3 regions of the Pseudomonas phytophila genome follow, and region 1 is predicted to be linked to each of the others. Evidence: predicted binding sites of a transcription regulator. Region 1 holds the regulator's gene; each other region holds the start of a gene.
The links. The regulator sigma-54, encoded in region 1, starts transcription at its own class of promoters, with help from an activator protein. The targets are predictions, from matches to a motif close to ANTGGCATNNANNTTGCTNT.
Positions count from the first base shown of each region.

Region 1 (7,851 bases):
AGCTGGGCCCCCATCAAACGCAGCAAAGTAGTTTTGCCACTGCCCGAAGGTCCCATGATGCCGGTGACTTTGCCGCGGGGAATACGAATATCAACATTATCGAAAATGCTGCGCGTACCGCGCCTGAAGGAAACGCCCTTCAGCTCGATCGCGTAGGCGTTATCGGCGCTCATCTAAACTCCTTGCGATACAGCCTCACGTTCAGCTGCCGAGTCCCTGTCGGGAGACATGCTGTCTCGGTGGGCGGAACAAGCCGCGAACTATACCACTGCGACAAGGCGTCGCCAAAGCGCCAAAACGATCAATCAATATCGCCATACACAATTTGCGACACTTCCTGCAAATGAGCTCGACCTATCGTCATACAGAACGTTTAAACGCAAAGCTCGACGATCAGACGTGAGGGAATCGCGCATTACCGCTATAATCGCCGCCTTTTAACCGGCCAACCGATTTTCACATGAACCAATCCAGCGACCTGATCCAGTCAGCACAACGCACCATCCGCCTTGAAATCGAAGCCGTGGAGGGGTTGTTACCTAATATCGACGCGGATTTCATCAAGGCCTGCGAGATGATTCTCGCGAGCAAAGGACGCGTTGTTGTGGTGGGCATGGGAAAATCAGGCCACATCGGAAAAAAGATCGCCGCCACTCTGGCGAGCACCGGCACCACTTCGTTTTTTGTTCACCCAGCCGAAGCCAGCCACGGCGACATGGGCATGATCACTTCCGGTGACATCATCCTCGCCCTGTCAAACTCGGGAACAACGGCTGAAATCGTTACATTGCTGCCCCTGATCAAACGCCTTGGCATCAAGATGATCAGCCTGACGGGCAATCCGGAGTCAACCCTGGCTGAAGCTGCCGACGTCAACCTCAATGCTCGTGTAGAGCATGAGGCCTGCCCACTGAATCTGGCGCCTACCTCTTCGACAACTGCAGCACTGGTCATGGGCGATGCTCTCGCAGTAGCACTGCTGGAAGCCCGCGGTTTCACGGCTGAAGACTTCGCGTTCTCGCATCCCGGTGGTGCTTTAGGCAGACGCTTGCTGCTCAAGGTCGAGCACGTCATGCACAGCGGCGAACAACTGCCACAAGTACAGCGCGGCACTCTGCTGCGCGACGCGCTGATGGAAATGACCCGCAAGGGACTGGGCATGACCGCAGTTATCGAGGCCGATGGACGACTGGCCGGGATATTCACTGACGGCGACCTGCGCCGCACTCTGGATCGTCCGATTGATATTCGCCTGGCAACCATCGATGACGTGATGACCGTTCACGGCAAGACAGCCCGCCCTGAAATGCTCGCGGCTGAAGCATTGAAAATCATGGAAGATCACAAGATCGGTTCACTCATCGTCGTTGACGAAAATGATCATCCGGTCGGAGCTTTCAACCTGCAGGACCTGCTGCGCGCAGGCGTCATGTAATGGAGATGCGCAAATGACTACCGATCTGCTGCAACGCGGCAAAAATATCAAACTGGCCATCTTCGACGTCGACGGCGTACTGACCGACGGTCGCCTGTACTTCCTTGAGGACGGTAGCGAATTCAAGACTTTCAACACGCTGGACGGCCAAGGCATTAAAATGCTGATCGCCTCTGGCGTGGCAACGGCCATTATCAGCGGCCGCAAGACCCCAGTGGTTGAACGCCGGGCAAAGAACCTCGGTATTGAACATCTTTATCAGGGCCGTGAAGACAAGCTGGTGGTTCTCGACGAACTACTCGGCCAACTCGGTCTGAATTACGAACAGGTCGCCTATCTGGGTGATGATCTGCCAGACTTGCCAGTCATTCGGCGTGTCGGCCTGGGCATGGCGGTGGCCAATGCCGCTACTTTTGTCCGGCAACATGCCCATGGCATTACCCTGGCGCGCGGTGGCGAAGGCGCAGCGCGCGAGTTCTGTGAATTGATCATGAGCGCCCAAGGCAGTCTTGAAGCCGCCCACGCAGCCTACTTATAGACAGAAGCCATTTATGCTTAGCAAACGAATTCGAACGTTTCTGATCCTCGGTGTGCTGGCATTTTTGCTGGCCGCCGCAGGCTATTGGAACATCAGCCCGGAAAGCTTCATGGAGCAACCGGCTGCTACGGTGGACGAAAGCGCCATCGACTTTTACGCAATCAATGCTCACAGCGTGCAGTATCTGCCGGATGGCAAGTTGCAGTACGAAATGACGGCCGACAAGGTCGAGCATATCAAGGCCACCGATGTGACAATGCTGACCACGCCAGACTTGCAGATGTACCGTGGCACCCTGTTTCCCTGGCATATCCAGAGCAAAACGGGTGAGGTTTCCCCTGGTGGTGAGCAAGTCGAACTGATTGACTCGGTTCGCATAGCAAGAACCGACGAGAAAAAACGTACGACCATAATTACCAGCAGTCGAATGACCGTATTCCCGCAGAAGCAATATGCGCAGACCGAGCAAGCCGTTAGAATCGACGGCGCGGGCGGTGTGACTACGGCCAAGGGAATGAAAGCGTATTTGAACGACGGCAGGATGGACCTGCTATCTAATGTAAGAGGACAGTATGAGGCTCGTTAAAACCCTTCCTTTTTTGCTTGGCCTGGGTGCAGCACTGGGAAGCGCGAGCGCCTGGTCCCTGCCGACTGATCGCGATCAGCCGATCCACATTCAGTCCGACGACGCACAACTCGACGACAAGAAAGGCGTTGCTACCTACAAAGGCAACGTAATCATCACCCAGGGCTCGATGAAGATCACCGGCAACACAGTGACCATCACACGTAATGCCCAAGGCGAAGTCGACGTGTTCACATCGGTCGGCAACCTGGCCTACTACGAGCAGAAGCCGTCTGTAGACAAGCCTATCGTTCAAGCCTACGCGATCACCATCCAGTACTACGCTGCGCAGGATCGTATCGTACTGATCGACAAGGCCAAGGTCATCAATGATGGCAACACGTCCGAAGGCGAGAAGATCGTGTATGACACGGTCAAGCAGATCGTCAGTGCTGGTCGTGCCAATGGCGGCAGCAAGGTGACCACGCCACGTCCGCGTATTGACATGGTTATCCAGCCGAAAAAGAAAACCGACCAGCAGAAGGCCCAGTAAATGGCGACGCTGAAAGCCCAGCATTTGGCTAAGAGCTACAAGGGCCGTCAGGTCGTTCGCGATGTGAGCCTGTCCATCGAAAGCGGCCAGATCGTTGGATTGCTGGGGCCTAACGGCGCTGGCAAGACCACTTGCTTTTACATGATTGTCGGCCTGGTTCAGGCGGATCAGGGGCGAGTGTTGATCGACGACCTGGATGTAAGCCACCAGCCCATGCACGGCCGTGCACGTGCCGGTATTGGCTACCTGCCACAGGAAGCCTCGATCTTTCGCAAGTTGTCGGTAGCCGACAACATCATGGCGATTCTCGAGACCCGTCAGGAACTGGACCGGGATGGACGCCGCAAGGAGCTGGAAAGCCTGCTGCAGGAGTTCCACATCACCCATATCCGCGACAATATGGGCATGAGCCTGTCTGGTGGTGAGCGCCGCCGCGTAGAAATCGCACGCGCACTTGCTACCTCACCGAAATTCATCCTGCTCGACGAACCATTCGCAGGTGTGGACCCGATTTCCGTAGGCGATATCAAACAGATCATCCACCATCTGAAAGCCAAGGGCATCGGCGTGCTGATCACCGATCACAACGTTCGTGAAACTCTGGACATCTGCGAGACAGCCTACATCGTCAATGACGGGCAGCTAATTGCCGAAGGCGACTCGGAAACCATTCTCGCAAATCAGTTGGTGAAAGAGGTCTACCTCGGTCACGAGTTCCGCCTGTAAAAAGAACTGCGGTGCCCGGCTTTAAAGGCGGGCATGCCTGGTTGTTGGTGCTGATGGTTATTAAATGCCAGCATCCCCTAGGCAAACACTTCAGTTTCAGGCATATAATTTGCTTATGTACGCGCCCAGGCGCTCGGTAGTGGATGGCGCATGTGCGCCGGCGAATAAGGTGTTAAGCCCCAGCCATGAAACCATCGCTAGTCTTGAGAATGGGCCAGCAGCTGACGATGACGCCGCAGCTGCAACAGGCCATCCGCTTACTCCAATTGTCGACACTGGACCTCCAACAGGAGATCCAGGAGGCACTGGAGTCGAACCCTATGCTGGAACGCCAGGAAGAAGGCGACGATTTCGACAACGCTGATCCACTGGCTGACAACGTCGAGCAGAAACCTAATCCTGATGTCCAGGAGCCGACTTATCAGGAGCCGGCGCCTACTGTGGACAACCTTGAGGAGGGCGACTGGAGCGAGCGCATCCCCAACGAGCTGCCCGTCGACACCGCGTGGGAAGACGTCTACCAAACCAGCGCCAGCAGCCTGCCCAGCAACGACGATGACGAATGGGACTTCACCACTCGCACTTCTGCCGGTGAGAGCCTGCAAAGCCATTTGCTCTGGCAGTTGAATCTGGCGCCGATGTCCGACACCGATCGCCTGATCGCCGTGACGCTGATCGACTGCATCAACAATCAGGGTTATCTGGACGAGACGCTGGAAGAAATCCTCGACGCCTTCGATCCCGAGCTTGATATCGAGCTCGACGAGATTGAAGCCGTGCTCCACCGCATCCAGCAGTTTGAACCCGCCGGCATCGGCGCGCGCAACCTTAGCGAATGCCTGCTGCTGCAACTGCGTCAGCTACCTGCAAAAACCCGTTGGCTCAGCGAAGCACAGCGCCTGGTCAGTGACTACATCGACCTGCTGGGGAGCCGCGACTACTCGCAGCTCATGCGCCGCATGAAGCTCAAGGAAGATGAACTGCGCCAGGTCATCGAACTGGTGCAAAGCCTCAACCCTCGCCCGGGTTCGCAAATCGAGTCCACCGAAGCTGAGTATGTGGTACCGGACGTCATTGTGCGCAAGGACAACGAGCGGTGGCTGGTTGAGCTCAATCAGGAATCGGTCCCACGCCTGCGTGTGAATCCGCAATACGCCGGGTTTGTCCGCCGCGCTGATACCAGCGCCGATAACACCTTCATGCGCAATCAGCTGCAAGAAGCACGCTGGTTCATCAAAAGCCTGCAGAGCCGCAATGAAACCCTGATGAAAGTGGCGACACAGATCGTCGAGCACCAGCGCGGCTTTCTTGAGTATGGCGATGAGGCGATGAAGCCACTGGTCCTGCATGACATTGCAGAGGCCGTAGGCATGCATGAGTCGACCATTTCTCGTGTAACCACGCAGAAATTCATGCATACCCCCCGTGGTATTTACGAGTTGAAATATTTCTTCTCGAGCCATGTAAGCACCTCCGAGGGCGGTGAATGTTCATCCACAGCCATTCGGGCGATCATCAAAAAACTGGTTGCAGCGGAAAATCAGAAAAAGCCGTTGAGTGACAGCAAGATCGCTGGTTTACTGGAGGCACAAGGCATTCAAGTAGCCCGTCGCACAGTAGCCAAATACCGCGAATCTCTTGGCATTGCGCCGTCGAGTGAACGCAAGCGACTGATGTGACGAGAGGTACCGTAGCAACCGTGCGAGCGTTGGCCCGAGGCGGTTTCTACACAACCCGGTTGCTAGCCACAGCGTTCCAGTGGCAGGCAAACGCCTGCCTCTTTATGCACTGGCAATAAGGAGAAAGCGGTATGCAAGTCAACATCAGTGGACATCAACTGGATGTGACCGACGCCCTACGCGACTACATCACCGAAAAACTCGGACGACTGGAGCGCCACTTCGACAAGATCACTAATGTGCAGGTCATCATGGAGGTCGAGAAGCTCAAGCAGAAAATCGAAGCCACCCTGCACATCCCCGGCTCAAAGGTCGTCGCCAATGCGGAACATGATGACATGTACGCGGCAATCGACCTTTTGACCGACAAGCTGGATAGACAACTGCTCAAGCATAAGGAAAAACAGCTAAGCCTCCTTCAGGGTGCAACGGCTCGCTGATACCCCCAAAACATGATCCGACTAGAAAATATCCTGACCCCCGGCCGTTCACTCGTGAACGTGCCGGGCGGCAGCAAGAAAAAAGTCCTCGAACAAATTGCCAACCTGATCGGCAAAGAAGTGCCTGATCTGGATTCGGACGACGTGTTTTCGAGTCTTATCGCCCGTGAAAAGCTAGGTTCTACCGGCTTTGGTAATGGCATCGCCATTCCGCATTGTCGCTTGAAGGGGTGTGAATCTCCTATCAGCGCGTTGTTGCACCTGAACGCTCCTGTAGATTTCGACGCTATCGATGGCGCCCCCGTTGACCTGCTGTTTGTTCTGCTGGTCCCGGAAGCGGCTACCGATGCACACCTGGAATTGCTGCGCCAGATAGCCAGCATGCTAGACCGCAAAGAAGTGCGTGAACGCCTGCGTAGTGCCCCGAGCAATGAAGCCCTTTATCAGGTAGTACTGGACGAGCAAAACGGTCATTAATCATGCGCATGATCATTGTGAGCGGTCGCTCAGGCTCCGGCAAAAGCACAGCGCTGGACGTCCTGGAAGACAGCGGTTTTTACTGCGTTGATAACCTCCCGGCGGGTCTGCTGCCCGAGTTGGCCGAACGCGCGCTGATCAACACCGAGCTGGCTGAACCGCTGTTGGCGGTGTCTATTGATGCACGGAACCTGCCCAGCCACCTGACCCGCTTCCCACAGATGCTGGAAGAGGTTCGTTCACGCAATATCCAGTGCGATGTGCTTTACCTGGATGCGGATGAATCAACGCTCTTCAAGCGGTTCTCCGAAACCCGTCGCCGTCATCCTCTGAGCAACGCAGACCGCTCGCTGGCCGAGGCCATTCGGGACGAGACCACATTGCTGGGGCCGATCATTGATCTTGCCGACCTGAAGATCAACACCACCCACCTGAATCTCTACCAGTTGCGCGACACCCTCAAGCTTCGCCTGCTGAACAAGCCGGAGCCGGGTACCGCGTTCCTGCTCGAGTCTTTCGGTTTCAAGCGCGGTATGCCCGTGGATGCCGATCTGGTATTCGACGTACGCTGCCTACCTAATCCTTACTGGAAGCCAGAGCTGCGAGAACAATCGGGAAAAGATCAGCCTGTTATCGACTATCTAGCTGCACAGCCTGATGTGGAGGAGATGTTTCAGGACATCTTCGCGTATCTAAACAAGTGGTTGCCGCGCTTTGCTGCCAGCAACCGCTCGTATGTAACCATTGCCATTGGCTGCACTGGCGGCCATCACCGCTCGGTGTACCTGACCGAGCGCCTGGGTCAGGTCCTGCAACAATCCCTCAAAAACGTTCAGGTTCGCCACCGCGACATAAGCTGAAAGGACTTCCCCTGCGATGCCCGCTCTTCAAATCACCATTATCAACAAGCTGGGCCTGCACGCCCGCGCAGCCGCCAAATTCGTCGGAGTCGCCGGCAAGTACCCCTGCCAGATCCGCGTGGGTCGCTCACCGGAAAGCATGGTGGATGGCAAAAGCATCATGGCAGTGATGATGCTCGCCGCTGGCAAAGGCACGGATATTCACCTTTCGACCGAGGGCGAGCAGGAGCAGGCTGCGCTGGATGGTCTGGTTGAGTTGATCAATAACAAGTTTGATGAGGGGGAGTAGAGCGGCGCCCGCGTCAAAAGATTTTCTTGACCAGCCCATCTGTCTGCCGCTAAGATTTTTATCTTAAATTTTAGATAAAACCGAGGCGATTATGGCTCTCCAATTTCATGAAAGCCCATTTCATGTCACGCATGATGATGAAACTGCCAGCAAGATGGCCCTCAAAATGGATTTATCCATATTCATCACTAACTGCCTGAAGCAGTTGAATCTTAAGCAGAGTGAAGCTGCGAAATTGCTTAACCTGACCCAATCACGGGTGTCAGAACTGGCGAACGGCAAGATTGAG
Region 1 covers NZ_CP081201.1:1,249,207-1,257,057, reverse strand. Annotated here, with positions in the region: gene K3169_RS05465 (ATP-binding cassette domain-containing protein) at 1-173, opposite strand, end outside; gene K3169_RS05460 (KpsF/GutQ family sugar-phosphate isomerase) at 461-1,435, shown strand; gene K3169_RS05455 (KdsC family phosphatase) at 1,449-1,973, shown strand; gene lptC (LPS export ABC transporter periplasmic protein LptC) at 1,987-2,559, shown strand; gene lptA (lipopolysaccharide transport periplasmic protein LptA) at 2,546-3,091, shown strand; gene lptB (LPS export ABC transporter ATP-binding protein) at 3,092-3,817, shown strand; gene K3169_RS05435 (RNA polymerase factor sigma-54) at 4,003-5,496, shown strand; gene hpf (ribosome hibernation-promoting factor, HPF/YfiA family) at 5,628-5,936, shown strand; gene ptsN (PTS IIA-like nitrogen regulatory protein PtsN) at 5,949-6,413, shown strand; gene rapZ (RNase adapter RapZ) at 6,416-7,273, shown strand; gene K3169_RS05415 (HPr family phosphocarrier protein) at 7,290-7,562, shown strand; gene K3169_RS05410 (helix-turn-helix domain-containing protein) at 7,654-7,851, shown strand, end outside.

Region 2 (7,851 bases), 3.2 Mb from region 1:
AACAAAAGCAGCTCTGCAACATGCCTCGCGGCTGGCGCATCGCGATACAGCTCCGTGTAGGCTTCGAAGGACGACAATGCCCTCAGCAGCGCGCTCCACTGGTAATAACCATGAGCCGAGCTGTCGGCGTCCACATTGGTGTCAGTCCCACGCAGCTCGAGCATTTCATAGCGCGCATCGAGCATGCGCATGGTGTTGTCGGCGCGCTCGATGAATATGCCCAGCCGGATGAAACGGAATGCGTCATGACGCATGATCGTGCCATATGTGGCACCACGAAACAGGTGCGAACGCTCCTTGACCCACTCGCAGAAACGACTCATGCCATAACGGGTCAGGCCTTGTTCGGCGATGCCGCGAATCTCCAGCCAGGTGGAGTTGATGTTCTCCCACATGTCCGCGGTGATTCGGCCACGTACCGCATGAGCACTGGCACGTGCGGCGCCCAGACAGCTGTAAATACTGGCCGGGTTGCTCGCGTCCAGCGCGAAAAAATGCAACAGGCGTTCTGCGTGCAGCTCACCGTGACGCTCCAGATAATGATCCAGCGTGCCGGTGATCAGCAGTGGCATGGCCAGCTCATCGAGCCCGTCACCCCGCCCATCCTGAGGCATCAAAGACAGCGAGTAACTGACGTCAAGCATCCGCGCGAGGTTTTCCGCTCGCTCCAGATAACGCGACATCCAATACAAATCCGAGGCAGTTCTACTTAGCATTGGCAGGCATCCTTAATCCTCGACCACCCAGGTGTCTTTTGTTCCGCCACCTTGAGACGAGTTCACCACCAGCGAGCCTTCACGCAGCGCGACTCGGGTAAGCCCGCCGGGTACGACGCGGGTTTCACGACCAGAAAGGACAAACGGGCGCAAATCGATATGGCGCGGTGCGATGCCGTTCTCGACAAATGTCGGACAGGTCGACAGGCACAACGTCGGTTGCGCGATGTAAGCGTGTGGCTTGGCTTTGATGCGGGCGCGGAACGACTCGATTTCCGCCGCCGTCGAAGCTGGCCCCACCAGCATGCCGTAACCGCCCGACCCTTGAGTCTCTTTGACCACCAGTTCCGACAGATTGGCCAGCACATGGGACAGGTCAGCAGGCTTGCGGCATTGCCAGGTCGGCACATTCTGCAAGATCGGTTCTTCATCCAGATAGAAACGGATCATATCCGTGACATAGGGATAAACCGACTTATCGTCCGCGACACCTGTACCGATTGCGTTTGCCAACACCACATTTCCTGAGCGATAGGCCGACAGCAGGCCAGGCACACCCAGCATCGAATCAGGGTTGAACGCCAATGGATCAAGGAATGCGTCGTCTAGACGACGGTAGATAACATCCACCGCTTTCGGTCCATCTGTGGTGCGCATGAATACTCGATCATCACGCACGAACAGATCCGCCCCCTCGACCAGCTCAACACCCATTTCCCGTGCAAGGAACGCATGCTCGAAGAACGCACTGTTGAAGCGGCCCGGTGTGAGTACAACCACGCTCGGATTATCCAGCGGACTGGAGCTCTTCAGCGTGTCGAGGAGCAGATTCGGGTAGTGATCGATAGGCGCAATGCGCTGCGCGGCGAACAGCTCGGGGAACAGACGCATCATCATCTTGCGGTCTTCGAGCATATAACTCACGCCGCTCGGCGTGCGCAGGTTGTCTTCCAGCACGTAGTAAGTGCCGTCACCATCACGCACCAGGTCGACCCCGGAGATGTGCGAATAAAGGTCGCGGTGCAAATTCAGGCCCTGCATCGCCAACTGGTATTGCTCGTTGGCCAGCACCTGTTCGGCGGGGATAACCCCTGCCTTGATAATCCGCTGCTCGTGATAGAGGTCGGCAAGGAACATGTTCAGCGCCTTGACGCGCTGGATACAGCCTCGCTCAACCACCCGCCATTCACTGGCCGGAATGCTGCGTGGAATCGTGTCAAAAGGAATCAGGCGCTCGGTGCCCTGCTCATCACCATAGAGCGTGAACGTGATCCCGGCGCGATGAAACAATAGATCGGCTTCACGCCTGCGCTGAGCCAGGAGCTCAGGGGGCGTCTCACCCAACCAACGGGCAAATTCCCGGTAATGCGGGCGGACTATACCGCCAGCATCGTACATCTCATCATAAAAGGTGCGGATCATGCCGTACTCCTTGTCACCACGGACACCAAAGGCCTTCGCAAGGCCCGTGCCATCGGCATAAACGCTTAAATATCAACTGGTTATATAAACATCGAAAGCCCACCGCACCATTCCTGTGCAAGAAGCTTCCCAACCAGTTCTCCTACGCCTCATTCGGAAGCGTCATTCAACCGCAAAAGCTATGACCAGCATAGCCAGAGTTGATTTCACGAGACGATATCGTTTGTCGATAATCAGCGACATCCGAAACACACCGAATTTGTATGCCCCGTTTCAAGTCGCTGTCGAAAAAAACGAGCGTGATGCCAGTATCGACTTCCAGGCGGGCTGCCCTTACCGAACTTCCCTTTGAGCCACTCACTGAGTGGCTCTTTTTTTGTCTGCCATAAACTGAGCCCACACTGGTCACAGCCGACGAATACTCTGTTTTACGTTTAGAACATACAAACTAAAACCGGCCAATCCCCAGGCATGTACCTGGCAATTGACCGGTGATTCAACATGTCATAGCGCGTTTCATGCGTGTAGCCGCCTGATCTCCTGTCTGACTCCCCAGCCCTCGACCTCTCCGTCCAGCGGAGTGATCGCAGCCTGAAAATCCTGCTCGAAATCACCGATGCCATCATAAGTCGCGTGCATGACCTTGCTTAGCTGCAAGTGCCAGGCACCGTCATCTCGAACATTGATCTGAGTGTTAAGGGACTCGCCGCGATACTGATCTGCAGCCTGCCTTGCCCGTTCCTCGTCCGGGAAAATGGCGTAGAACTCGATGGGATGGATGCGTGCGAAATCGAAACCGCTTTCTTTCATGCGGCGCAGCACGTTGCTGCTGATGTCCTCTTGATAGGCTGTGCTCATGAAACGTCCTCCTATTCAACGATAGATAGAGTTTCAACATTCCCTGCGCGGCACTCACCGGTAGTACCACTACACAGCAGATACTCTGCTTCACGGGATCAAGCATGTAGCTGACAAGGCCGTGCCTGTTGCCAGACCGGCATCGACATGGAGAAAACGGGAGAAACGCTTCACCCGTCTCACTTGCAGAGTAACCCCATCATTGGTCTTCTGCCAATTCCCGGCGGGGGCATTTTTTCAATGGACTCAGAAAACCTCTTTGATCGAGATGATCTGCACAGCGTTGTGTTCTTTCAAAGACTTGGCCGTTGGCTCGGCTATACGGCCATCCAGGTCATTCATGTCCAGCTCGTCAGCAACCGGAACCAGGATGTGCCGAAGACGCTGGGCGGCCTTCTCATCGCTGGGAAGCTCCTCGGATTCCATCACATGGCTTTGTTGCACACCGTCTTTGTCGAGATACGAAATGTTCCACTGTTTCATCAAGGTCTCCTCGGCAGCCGACAATGCGGCTTACGTGATCTTGACCTTTTGACGCGGGCATTCGTTCACAGGATTTGAATCATTGCAGTGCTTGTTCGTCAGGCTAAAACGCACACTCCCGAGGAGAAGGCCCGGAGTTAATGGCACCACGCGGTCTCACGGTACACAGACATGTAGGAGCGCGCGTGCCCGCGATTCGTTCTGTCAGCCGATGAACATATCGCCTGTGGTGAAGCTATCGCGGGCAAGCGCGCTCCTACAGCTAAAAAACATTCCAAATCATATAGTTGGTTTTTTTATACGAGTCGCCCGGTTTCAATGGCACCACGCTGTCTGGCGGCAAACGACGATACGTTCGGCCAGACAACAAAAAGCCCCTGCATGAGGGGCTTTTTGGATTACGTCACCAGCAGGTCAATTCTTGCTCGCTTCGACCCCTGCGGTGTTGTCCAGCAAGCTCTTGGTCGCCGTTTGCAGGAAGCTGTCGAGCTTGTCACGCATTTCCTTGGCACCAGGCGCATTCGGAATCACTTCAGCATGCGGCGTACGTCCCAGGGTGTAGGACAGCACCTGAGGTTCCATATCCTTGGGCTCAATGAGAATCCGATCCTGAGTCACCAGCGCGACGGTCTGTTCACCACCCGATGGCTTGATCACACCAAAGCCCGTGTCGCCCGCCGGCAGGTTGAGCAAGTCGCGGCCCCAGCACTGATGACGGGTTTCACCGCCAAGACGACCCATGATCGTGGGCACGATGTCGATCTGGGTTCCTACAATACTGCTGCGCTGACCAAACTTCTCTTGAACACCCGGAGCGATAATCAACATCGGCACATTGAAGCGCCCCAGATCCATTTCAGTAATCTGCTGGTGATTACCGAACCCGTGGTCACCCACTACAACAAACAGGGTTTCCTTGTAGAACGGCTCTTTCTTGACCTTCTCGAAGAACTGGCCAAGCGCCCAATCTGAATAACGCATCGCAGTAAGGTGTTCGTCCAGCGAGCCCTGACCGGTCACTTTCTCGACCGGCAGGTTGGTCGGCAATGCATAAGGTGTGTGGTTGGAAAGGCTCTGAAGCAGCGCATAGAAAGGCTTGCCCTTCTCCGCACGAGCTTTCAACTCCTGCGCGCCGCGATCAAACATGTCCTGATCAGAAACTCCCCAGGTCGGATCAGAAAACACTGGATTGACGAAGTCTTCACGACCGACAAAGTTAGTCATTCCCTGATTACTGAAGAAACCCGACTGGTTGTCCCAGGCGAAGTTACCGTTGTAGACATAGACGTCGTCAAAACCACGGGCGCTGAGCAACTGCGGCAAGCCGGACAGCTTGTGAGCCCCCTCAGGCATACGCATCAGATACTCGAAAGCGGGCAGATTGGGGAAGCACGCCATGGTCGCGAACATCCCTTGGTGAGTATGCGTACCGTTGGAGAAGAAATGGTCAAACAACAATCCTTCTTTGGACAACTTGTCGAAGTAAGGTGTGATATTCGCCTCATCCCCCAAGGCACCTACGGAATGCCCGGCGAAACTTTCCATCAGGATGACAACGACGTTCTTGATTGGCAGCGTATTTTCCACCGGCGGCGTGAAGTCGCGGCGGACAGAAGCGATATCGCCATCTACCAGTTTGTCGTGACTGGTCAACAGCATGCCACGCACGATCTGCTCCGCCTCAGCTTCGGGCAAAGTAGCTTTCCAGGCATTGTCGCGATGCGATGACATGCTGGCCTTGGCTGCGGCGATCAGCGTCAGGGTGCCATTGAGTCCCAGTGTGTTGGCGAAGTTGGATTCCGTGGTGTAAGCATCCCCCCAACGCAGCGGCGGCCCTTGGCGCAGCGTGCCACGCACGGCAATAACAGCGATCAGCAGGCAAACAACGAATACACCAATACGTGCATACCAAGGCGCAACAGTGCGATTGCTGGCATCGCTGACGCTGAACTCACCACGCGGACGAGTTACACGATCAACCCCTTTGAATACCAGGCTCAGCAGCCATGTTACTGCAGCCCAGGCCAACAGATAGCGCACCACCGGAAAGCCGTACCACAACATGCTCAGAACGGTCTTTGGATCTTCCTTGACGTACTGGAACACCAGACCATTCAAGCGCTGGTGGAACTCGCGGTAGAAGTCCATCTCCATCAGGCCGAGAAACAGCGTGATGCTGGCAACCAAAGTTAGCCAGAAACGGAAGAAGCCTCGTGCAGCCATTGCCCGTGCGCTGAATAAAGAGAGCAGCAGCGGGACAAGCAGGTAAACCGTCAGACGCAAGTCGAAACGCATGCCGTTGAACAGGGCTTCGACAAATGCCGAGGCCGGTGTATCACCGATCATCTCGCGGTTATAAACCAGCAAAGCGACCCGCAGCAGCGTGTACATGACCATCAGCACCAACGCGCTGAGCAGCGTATAGGCAAGGTGCGATTTGACGGTGGGTTGCAGCGAGCGCGACGACGCGTGCTTATGAATCATAGCGTCCGGTTTAGCCATGTTGTTCTAGGATCCGTTGGATTCAAAGTAAGGTTCGAAAAGCAGTCGCGCCCGGCAATGACAGGGCATTGGCGAACGACGGGCGCAAATCTTACGTGATCGCCCAGGATTTAGCAGCGATACACGGCAGATGTTTTACTTTCAGCTGTAGGAAGTCGGGTGAGAAGTGAGAGGAAGGCGGATTATAAAACCCGGCCACACCAGTACCCATCGCTAACGGCCGAAAAGCGCGCGCAATGTTCTATGAAGAGGCGTGAAAATTTTGTAGTGGCGAATCGACGGTAATGGGCGCCTTTAGCATGTTACGCAGGCATCGCTTCCCGGCAGCAGAAGCCTGCGTAACTTTCGCAGAGGTCAGTCGTTGCTGGGTTTGTTCACAGCCTGCAACACATACTGCGGCAACGCGAACGCGCCGATGTGCACTTCAGGATTGTAATAGCGCGTAACAATGCCGCTGCCTGCGAAACGCTGACGCAAGGTTTCCAGTGGCAACTTGCGATAAGCCGGATCGGTCGCGCCCCACGCAAACGTCATGGCACCACCGATGTAAGTCGGAATCGCTGCCTGATAGAAATGCCAGTCCGCGAACAGGCCACGCATGCGCCCTGCCGTGGTTTGCACGCCGCTGAGCTGCATGAACGGAGTACCGTTCTGCGTCACCAGAATACCGCCTTCGTTCAGGCAGCGATGGCAGGCCTGATAGAAGTTTTCCGAAAACAACACCTCGCCCGGACCAATCGGGTCGGTGGAGTCGGAAATGATTACGTCGAATTTCTCTTCAGTGGTCGCGACAAAACGCATGCCGTCGTCGATCACCAGATTAAGGCGCGAGTCATCGAAGGCACCCTTGGAATGTTCCGGCAGGAACTCCTTGCACATCTCAACCACGGTGCCGTCGATTTCAACCATGGTGATGTGCTCGACCGTGTCGTGCTTGGCCACTTCACGCAGCATGCCGCCATCACCGCCGCCGATGATCAGTACACGACGGGCTGCGCCATGAGCCAGGATCGGCACGTGGGTCAGCATCTCGTGGTAGATGAATTCGTCAGCTTCGGTGGTTTGAATCACGCCATCCAGAGCCATGACCCGGCCCATGCGCGGGTTCTGGAAAATCACCAAATGCTGATGCTCGGTGCGCACTTCGTGAAGCATTTTTTCAATGCGAAAGCGCTGGCCGTAACCCTCGTACAACGTTTCTTGATAATCGCTCATGGGTAGGTCCCTGATGAATGCTGAAGACAGGACGGCCAGCCGCCCATAAGAAAGGCGCGCATTCTACGTCGCGAAAGATGACAGGTCGAACCTCGGATGACGCAATCGCTGAAAACCCTGGGTTTCTGTTAAAAAAATCCCCGAGTCTGAAGATGCGCATTTTGTAGGAGCTGCGGAAGGCTGCGAAGCGTTTAACCTGATACACCGCTATCGCAGCCTTCGGCAGCTCCTCACACTACATATAAATCATTGAATGCACGAGATTTTCATGTGGGAGCCGAGCTTGCTCGCGATAAACGATAACGCAGTATGGCTTATGACTGTGTCTCATATATCGCGGGCAAGCCTCGCTCCCACAGGGGATATGCGTGCCTCATGCATCGCGGACAAGCTCAGCACATGGAACCGAGTCAAATCCGCACATTACCCCGCGGGCCAGCGAGGGCCCAGATGACCAGCCCCAGCACAGGCATCAGGACGATCAGCAATATCCAGAGAACCTTGATACCGGTTTCTGCTCCACTTTTCAGTACGTGGATGACGGCCCAGATATCGAGAGCCAGAATAATCAGCCCTACCAAACTATTAAACGTCGAACCCATGATGTTGCTCCAGATTGAATACTTGCCGCTTAGGATAGTGGCTTTCCTACAGG
Region 2 covers NZ_CP081201.1:4,590,235-4,598,085, forward strand. Annotated here, with positions in the region: gene K3169_RS20730 (alpha-E domain-containing protein) at 1-716, opposite strand, end outside; gene K3169_RS20735 (circularly permuted type 2 ATP-grasp protein) at 729-2,138, opposite strand; gene K3169_RS20740 (ribonuclease E inhibitor RraB) at 2,655-2,996, opposite strand; gene K3169_RS20745 (hypothetical protein) at 3,243-3,479, opposite strand; gene K3169_RS20750 (LTA synthase family protein) at 3,894-5,981, opposite strand; gene speE (polyamine aminopropyltransferase) at 6,336-7,196, opposite strand; gene K3169_RS20760 (PLDc N-terminal domain-containing protein) at 7,607-7,798, opposite strand.
Region 2: a site for sigma-54 is predicted at 2,173-2,192, ahead of K3169_RS20735 (circularly permuted type 2 ATP-grasp protein). Genes of this name have one in related genera too.

Region 3 (7,851 bases), 910 kb from region 1:
CAATGCGATCAACAGCAGCAGACAGATGAGGCTTCGGTGCATGCAGGCTCCGTGGCGTTGATGCGGTTGGCGGTGTAATGGGCGCAGCATAGAACATAAATCAGCTTAAGCGGCTCGTGATCATTTACGGATAACGCACAACTCGCCGACTGCGCGAGTCAGCGCAAGATCATGAATCGGGTCTTTGGCTTGCAGTCGGGACTGTTTAATCAGCCAATTTGGGCATTGCGGATCTTCACGGTATGTAGCGAAGGCTGAGTATTCGCGCAGTAATCGCGTCTGTAGCTGATCCAGTTGTGGGCGAATCTGCCCTACCAGATCCGGCCGTGGGGTGTCTGGCGCCTTACCGGCTTCGTGCCACTTCGCGAGAAGTGCGTACTGCACCAGCTTGTTCGCTTCGATCTGCGCAGCGAGGAATTGGCTGACGTCCTGTGGATCCAGATTGTAGGTCGGTGCGAGCGTTGCGGCAGCTGCGATGACCTGAGCTTCACGGGCGCTGTCCTGAATCGGTTTTCCGCTGTCCCATTTGGTCAGCGCGACCTGGTCTGCGATGGCAAGGCGTTCGCTGATGGTTACCATCAGAGGTGCTAGCGCCGCAGGGGCGGGCGAAGTCGTGGGTGTCACTGCGCAGGCGGTCAGGCTGGTGAAGGTGGCGCAGAGGAGAAGCAGGCGTGGTTTATTGGTCATCTCTCTTTTTCTCTTCTGAGTCGGGATGTAATTTGATAATGAATCTGTAGGAGCGCACGAGCACCGCGAGGCCGCGATAGCGGTACATCAGACAGAACGCTATCGCGGCCTCGCGGTGCTCGTGCGCTCCTACAGGGGCGGCGTTCGCGATACGACAGCATGCACTCGCGCAAAGCGCTTCAGGCAACAACTATGTACCGAATATCAAATCCCGCCCATAAAAAAGGCCTCCCGAAGGAGGCCTCTTTTGTGCGTCACGATTGCTGACGCGACTGGATCAGCAGCTGTAGTACAGCTCGTATTCCAGTGGGTGTACGAAGGTACGTACTTTGATTTCTTCTTCGCTTTTCAGAGCGATGTAAGCGTCGATGAAGTCGTCGCTGAAAACGCCGCCTTTGGTCAGGAACGCACGACCTTTGTCCAGCTCTTCCAGGGCTTCTTTCAGGCTGCCGCAAACTTGTGGGATCTCTTTGGCCTCTTCAGGCGGCAGGTCATACAGGTTTTTGTCAGCTGCGTCGCCAGGGTGGATCTTGTTCTGGATGCCGTCCAGGCCAGCCATCAGCAGTGCTGCGAAAGCCAGGTACGGGTTGGCAGATGGGTCCGGGAAGCGAGCTTCGATACGGCGGCCTTTAGGGCTGCTGACGTAAGGAATACGGATCGAAGCGGAACGGTTGCGAGCCGAGTAGGCCAGCATGACCGGAGCTTCGAAGCCTGGAACCAGACGCTTGTAGGAGTTGGTAGCCGGGTTGGTGAAGCCGTTCAGTGCCTTACCGTGCTTGATGATGCCGCCGATGAAGTACAGAGCGGTGTCGGACAGGCCAGCATAGCCTTCGCCTGCGAAGGTGTTCTTGCCATCTTTGGAGATGGACATGTGAACGTGCATACCCGAACCGTTATCGCCGTACAGAGGCTTAGGCATGAAGGTAGCAGTGCGGCCGTAAGCGTCAGCAACGTTGTGAACAACGTATTTCAGGGTCTGAACTTCGTCAGCCTTTTTAACCAGCGTGTTGAATTTCACGCCGATTTCGTTCTGACCAGCTGTCGCCACTTCGTGGTGGTGAACTTCTACGGTCTGGCCCATTTCTTCCAGAGCGTTGCACATTGCGGTGCGGATTTCGTGGTCATGGTCGAATGGTGGAACAGGGAAGTAACCGCCTTTGATGCCTGGACGGTGGCCCTTGTTACCGCCTTCGATGTCGGCGTCGGACATCCACGAACCTTGCTCAGAGTAGATCTTGAACATGGAACCGGAGATATCGGATTTGAACTTCACTTCGTCGAAGATGAAGAATTCTGGCTCTGGACCGGCGAATACAGTGTCACCGATACCGGTCGACTTCAGGTATTCCTCGGCGCGGTGAGCGATAGCGCGTGGGTCGCGGTCGTAACCTTGCATGGTCGAAGGTTCGATGATGTCGCAAACCAGGATCAGGGTTGGGTCTTCGGTGAACGGATCGAGAACGGCAGTTTCGTCGTCCGGCAGCAGGATCATGTCGGAGGCTTCGATGCCTTTCCAGCCAGAGATGGAGGAGCCGTCGAACATCTTGCCGACTTCGAAGAAGTCGTCTTCCAGCGCATCACGAGCCGGCATGGTCACGTGGTGCTGTGTACCTTTAGTGTCCGTGAAGCGCAGATCAATCCACTTAACGTCATGATCTTTGATGAGTTGAACCGACTTCGACATGGTGTCCTCCGGGTGGCTTCGGGCCTATTTAATGGTTTGGGCCCTTAGAATTTGGGTGATGCCGGCGCAAATACTCTGCCAAGGCAACCTGCCTCACAAGGGAGCAAATTGCATGCCAGTGCCCCGAGATGGGTTTTATGCCCGAAACGCTAGCAATTCAGGGATAAAAATCGTCGATTTGAAAATTTAACGCACCACAATGAGGCTGCATATTGTCCGACAGGTCTTTTTTGGTGCGTCGATGATTGGTTGCACGATAACTGGTTAAACCTTGAGCAATTTCCGCTATAATCCCGCCCCCTCTTTTTCGGCTGGCACCTCGCGCGCTGTTTTCATGAAACTAATCGTAAAAGTCTTCCCCGAAATCATCATCAAAAGCCCGCCGGTGCGTAAGCAATTCATCCGCCAGCTGGCCAAGAATATCCGTACCGTGCTCCGTGATCTGGACCCGGTACTGGTGGTGGATGGCTCGTGGGACAACCTCGAGGTTCAGACGAAACTGACCGACCCCAAGGTCCTGCAGGACATGACCGACCGCCTGAGCTGCATGCCGGGTATCGCCAATTTCCTTCAGGTGGCCGAATACCCGCTGGGCGACATGGACGACATCGTAGCCAAGTGCAAGCTGCACTACGCCGATCTGCTGCCGGGCAAGATGTTTTCGGTGCGCTGCAAGCGAGCGGGCAAACATGCATTCAGCTCCATGGATGTCGAAAAATACGTCGGCAGCCAGTTGCGCAAGCAGTGCGGTGCGGCCGGTATCGAGCTGAAAAAGCCGGAAATCGTGGTGCGAATGGAAATTCGCGACAAACGGTTGTTTGTCATCCACAGCCAGCACAATAGTGTCGGCGGATACCCGTTAGGCGCCCTCGAACAAACCCTCGTGTTGATGTCCGGTGGTTTCGATTCGACCGTGGCGGCCTATCAGGTCATGCGTCGCGGGCTGATGGCGCATTTCTGCTTCTTCAATCTGGGCGGTCGTGCCCATGAACTGGGCGTGATGGAAGTCGCGCATTTCATCTGGAAGAAGTACGGCAGCTCCCAGCGCGTGCTGTTTATCAGTGTGCCTTTCGAGGAAGTTCTCGGAGAAATCCTGCAGAAAGTCGATAACAGTCATATGGGTGTAGTTTTGAAGCGTATGATGTTACGCGCTGCATCCTCTATCGCTGACCGTCTTGATATCGATGTGCTGGTTACCGGCGAAGCGATTTCACAGGTTGCCAGCCAGACGTTGCCGAACCTGTCGTTGATTGACGCCGCGACTGACAAGCTGGTTTTGCGTCCGTTGATCACCAGCCACAAGCAGGACATCGTCGATCAGGCGGTTGAAATCGGTACTGCCGATTTCGCCAGGCATATGCCTGAGTATTGCGGGGTGATTTCGATCAACCCCAAGACCAACGCCAAGCGAAACCGCGTTGAGTACGAAGAGCAACAGTTCGACATGGCGGTTCTCGAGCGAGCGCTGGAGAACGCCAAGCTGGTTTCGATCGATCGTGTGATTGACGATCTGAGCCAGAGTGTCGAGATAGAAGAAGTCAGTCAGGCACTGGCAGGGCAGGTCATCGTTGACATCCGTCACCCGGATGCTCAGGAAGATCAGCCGCTGGTATTGCCTGGTATTGAAGTACAGGCGCTGCCGTTCTATGCACTGAACAGCCGCTTCAAGGAACTGGATAACACGCGCCAGTACCTGTTGTATTGCGACAAAGGCGTCATGAGTCGCCTGCATGCTCACCATTTGCTCAGTGAGGGGTATGCCAATGTGCGCGTTTATAGACCGAGCTAAGTGCCCGGGGCTGTTTGCCTGTGGCTTGCGTCACCGGCCCCCCGACGCCAGTCGTCTAGCCGTAACGGCTTTGGCCGACTCTGACGTTATAAATAGCTGTTTAGCAGTATTCAGCTAACCGAATCCTCTGATCGAGATACACAAGTGATCGAAAATCTACGCAACATCGCCATCATTGCTCACGTTGACCATGGTAAAACCACCCTGGTAGACAAACTCTTGCGCCAATCCGGCACTCTGGAGCGTAACGAGCTCAACGACGAGCGCGTGATGGACTCCAACGACCAGGAGAAAGAGCGCGGTATTACCATTCTGGCGAAAAACACCGCCATCAACTGGAACGGCTACCACATCAACATCGTGGACACCCCGGGCCACGCCGACTTCGGTGGTGAAGTTGAGCGCGTAATGTCGATGGTTGACTCCGTGCTGCTGCTGGTTGACGCTCAAGACGGCCCTATGCCGCAAACCCGTTTCGTGACCAAGAAGGCTTTCGAAGCCGGCCTGCGTCCAATCGTGGTCATCAACAAGGTTGACCGTCCAGGCGCGCGTCCGGACTGGGTTCTGGATCAGATCTTCGACCTGTTCGACAACCTGGGTGCTACCGAAGAACAGCTGGATTTCAAAGTCGTCTACGCCTCGGCCCTGAACGGTATTGCCGGTCTGGACCACGCTGAAATGGCTGAAGACATGACCCCGCTGTACCAGTCGATCGTCGACAACGTACCAGCGCCGTCTGTTGACCGTGACGGTCCTTTCCAGATGCAGATCTCCGCTCTGGACTACAACAGCTTCCTGGGTGTTATCGGCGTTGGCCGTATCGCTCGTGGTCGCGTCAAGCCGAACACCCCGGTTGTAGCGATCAGCGCCGACGGCAAACGCCGTAACGGTCGTATCCTGAAGCTGATGGGTCACCACGGTCTGCACCGCATCGACGTTGAAGAAGCCGCCGCTGGCGACATCGTCTGCATCAGCGGTATGGATTCGCTGTTCATCTCCGACACTCTGTGCGATCCACTGAACGTGGAAGCAATGGTGCCGTTGACCGTTGACGAACCTACCGTTTCGATGACTTTCCAGGTAAACGACTCGCCGTTCTGCGGTAAAGAAGGCAAGTTCGTGACGTCCCGTAACATCAAGGAACGTCTGGACAAAGAGCTGCTGTACAACGTTGCTCTGCGCGTTGAAGAAGGCGACACCGCTGACAAGTTCAAGGTCTCGGGCCGTGGTGAGCTGCACTTGTCGGTACTGATCGAAACCATGCGTCGCGAAGGCTTCGAAATGGGTGTTGGTCGTCCAGAAGTGATCATCCGTGTTGTTGACGGCGTGAAGCAGGAACCGTTTGAAAACGTCACCATCGACCTGCCAGAAGAATCCCAGGGTTCCATCATGGAGCAAATGGGTCTGCGTAAAGGCGATCTGACCAACATGGTTCCGGATGGCAAGGGCCGTGTGCGCCTTGAGTACAACATCCCTGCTCGTGGTCTGATCGGTTTCCGTAACGAGTTTCTGACTCTCACCTCTGGTGCAGGTATCCTGACCTCGATCTTCGATCGTTACGACACCATGAAGTCGGGCGATGTCTCGGGCCGTCAGAACGGCGTTCTGGTTTCGGTTGAAACCGGCAAGGCTCTGACCTACTCGCTGGAAACCCTGCAGGCTCGTGGCAAGCTGTTCGTTGAACACGGTCAAGAGATCTACTGCGGTCAGATCGTTGGCTTGAACAGCCGTGACAACGACCTGGGTATCAACCCAACCAAAGGCAAGAAGCTCGACAACATGCGTGCTTCGGGTAAAGACGAGACCATCGCTCTGGTTCCACCGGTCAAGTTCACCCTTGAACAGGCTCTGGAATTCATCCAGGACGACGAGCTGTGCGAAGTGACTCCTAAGTCCATCCGTCTTCGTAAGAAGATCCTGGACGAAAGCGAGCGTACCCGCGCTGCCAAGAAAGCCAAGAACTGATTAGTTTTTAATCAGGCTTGAAAAAACGCCCCCGACCGCAAGGTCGGGGGCGTTTTTGTTTGTGTGGTGCGAGGGAGTAGCGTTTGTCTTGGTAGGAGCCAACTTGTTGGCGAGGCTTCGGTCCTGCTTGATCAGAAATATTGCCTCGCGAACAAGTTCGCTCCTACCGGGATCCGGGTATAGATCCCTTTAAAACTTCGGAAACGGCGTGCTGGTGTTGTTCTTCAGCGTGCCGCTCGCCTGGCGAACCACATCTTTGGGCTTGTAAGCGCAGTAGCCGGGACGCGGCCCAACCTTGGGATGGTTGCGGCACGTATCCGGGCGTTTGTCGTAGATGGTGCACAGGCGGCTCTTGCGATCCAGATACAGGCAGTCGTTGTTGCTCATGCGCTGCAAGGTGAAGATTTCTGATTTCTGGTTGTAGCGCTCGACAATCCCTTCCTTTTGCAGACGCTTGGCGATGTTCTTCGCCGGTTCGCCGCGCTCGAAGTCATCGACGATGCCGATGCGGATCAGGTCCTTGATCTTCACTTCAACAGGCAGCGTGCAGCAGCTGGAAATACAGCCTCCGCACATATGGCTGGAGTATTTGGCCCAGGTATCGATACGGTCGATTTCTGCGGCGGCGATCAAGGTCGGTTTCATGAGCAATATGGTTCCGGGTGTATCGGGCGCGCGATGATACCGGTGCTTGTTGATTTCGCGTAGGCAAAACTTTGCAAAGCGACTACCGGTGGTGGGTGAGCGCTATTCCTGTAGCAGCGCGCTTGCCCGCGATGACTTTCCTCCATCCAACATCAAAGTGCCGGAAAAAACGCGATCGCGGGCAAGCGCGCTCCAACAGGCTGGGAAAATTTTTCAGGATTCGAATATCACTTTCGCCAATTCTTCAATCTGCTCCTGCCGCTCCGCCTGGTTCAGCTTGGCCCCAGGATTGAGCGACGACCACTGCGGATGTGCACGAGCCTTGTGCAGAGCTTCCGGCAGTTTACCTTCGCGCCAGGTTTTATCCTGTGGTGTGGTCAACTGGATGCTTTCCATCGCTGCGTGGCCCCGTGCGCCGAGGGCCAGCAGCAAATGGCGCTGACGCAGCGCAAGCAGGCGAAGTACAGCATCGTCCACCGTCAGTTCGCGCTGGCCTTTAATCTTGCCGAGCAATCGTCCACCGTAACTGCGTGCAGTCTGTAATGCACCACCGGCAATCGCCCCGGCCAAAGCCGCTGCGCCCATGGTGAGGCCACCCACCAGCAAATCGACACCGGCACCCGCTGCCGCGCCTGCCGCTATCCCGCCGCCGACTCGTACGCCCAGTTGCTTGAGGGTTTCCGGGTTGAACAAATCGTCACCCCAACGCCCGTCCAGCAGCGGCAAATCGCTGGCTGCCGCGTCCTGAACGCGAAACGCGTAAAGCTTGAGCAGCTCTTCCACGCAGCGCTGTTCGCGCTGGCGCACCGCTTTGCGCAACTCATCGATAGCTTGTTGCTCGTGGCCCGATTCAGTGGAAACGCTGCGGCGGCAGGCTGCGCAGTCGATGAGTAACTGCGCGATCAACCGGCTAGCACTTTGCCGTCGGATTTCGCGCTGGGCCTCAAGATCCAGAATCAGCCGTTCCAGTTGATCTCTGGAGTTTTCCAGCAGCAGGGCAAGGCTTTCATAAAGGCGCCGCTCGCCATCTTCTGGCGGCGCGACGCTATCAAAGCGCACCAGCGCATGCAGACCCAGTCGT
Region 3 covers NZ_CP081201.1:334,645-342,495, forward strand. Annotated here, with positions in the region: gene K3169_RS01505 (DUF4124 domain-containing protein) at 1-42, opposite strand, end outside; gene K3169_RS01510 (chorismate mutase) at 121-687, opposite strand; gene glnA (glutamate--ammonia ligase) at 965-2,371, opposite strand; gene thiI (tRNA uracil 4-sulfurtransferase ThiI) at 2,706-4,160, shown strand; gene typA (translational GTPase TypA) at 4,305-6,125, shown strand; gene K3169_RS01530 (YkgJ family cysteine cluster protein) at 6,315-6,770, opposite strand; gene K3169_RS01535 (GTPase/DUF3482 domain-containing protein) at 6,984-7,851, opposite strand, start outside.
Region 3: a site for sigma-54 is predicted at 2,472-2,491, ahead of glnA (glutamate--ammonia ligase). Genes of this name have one in related genera too.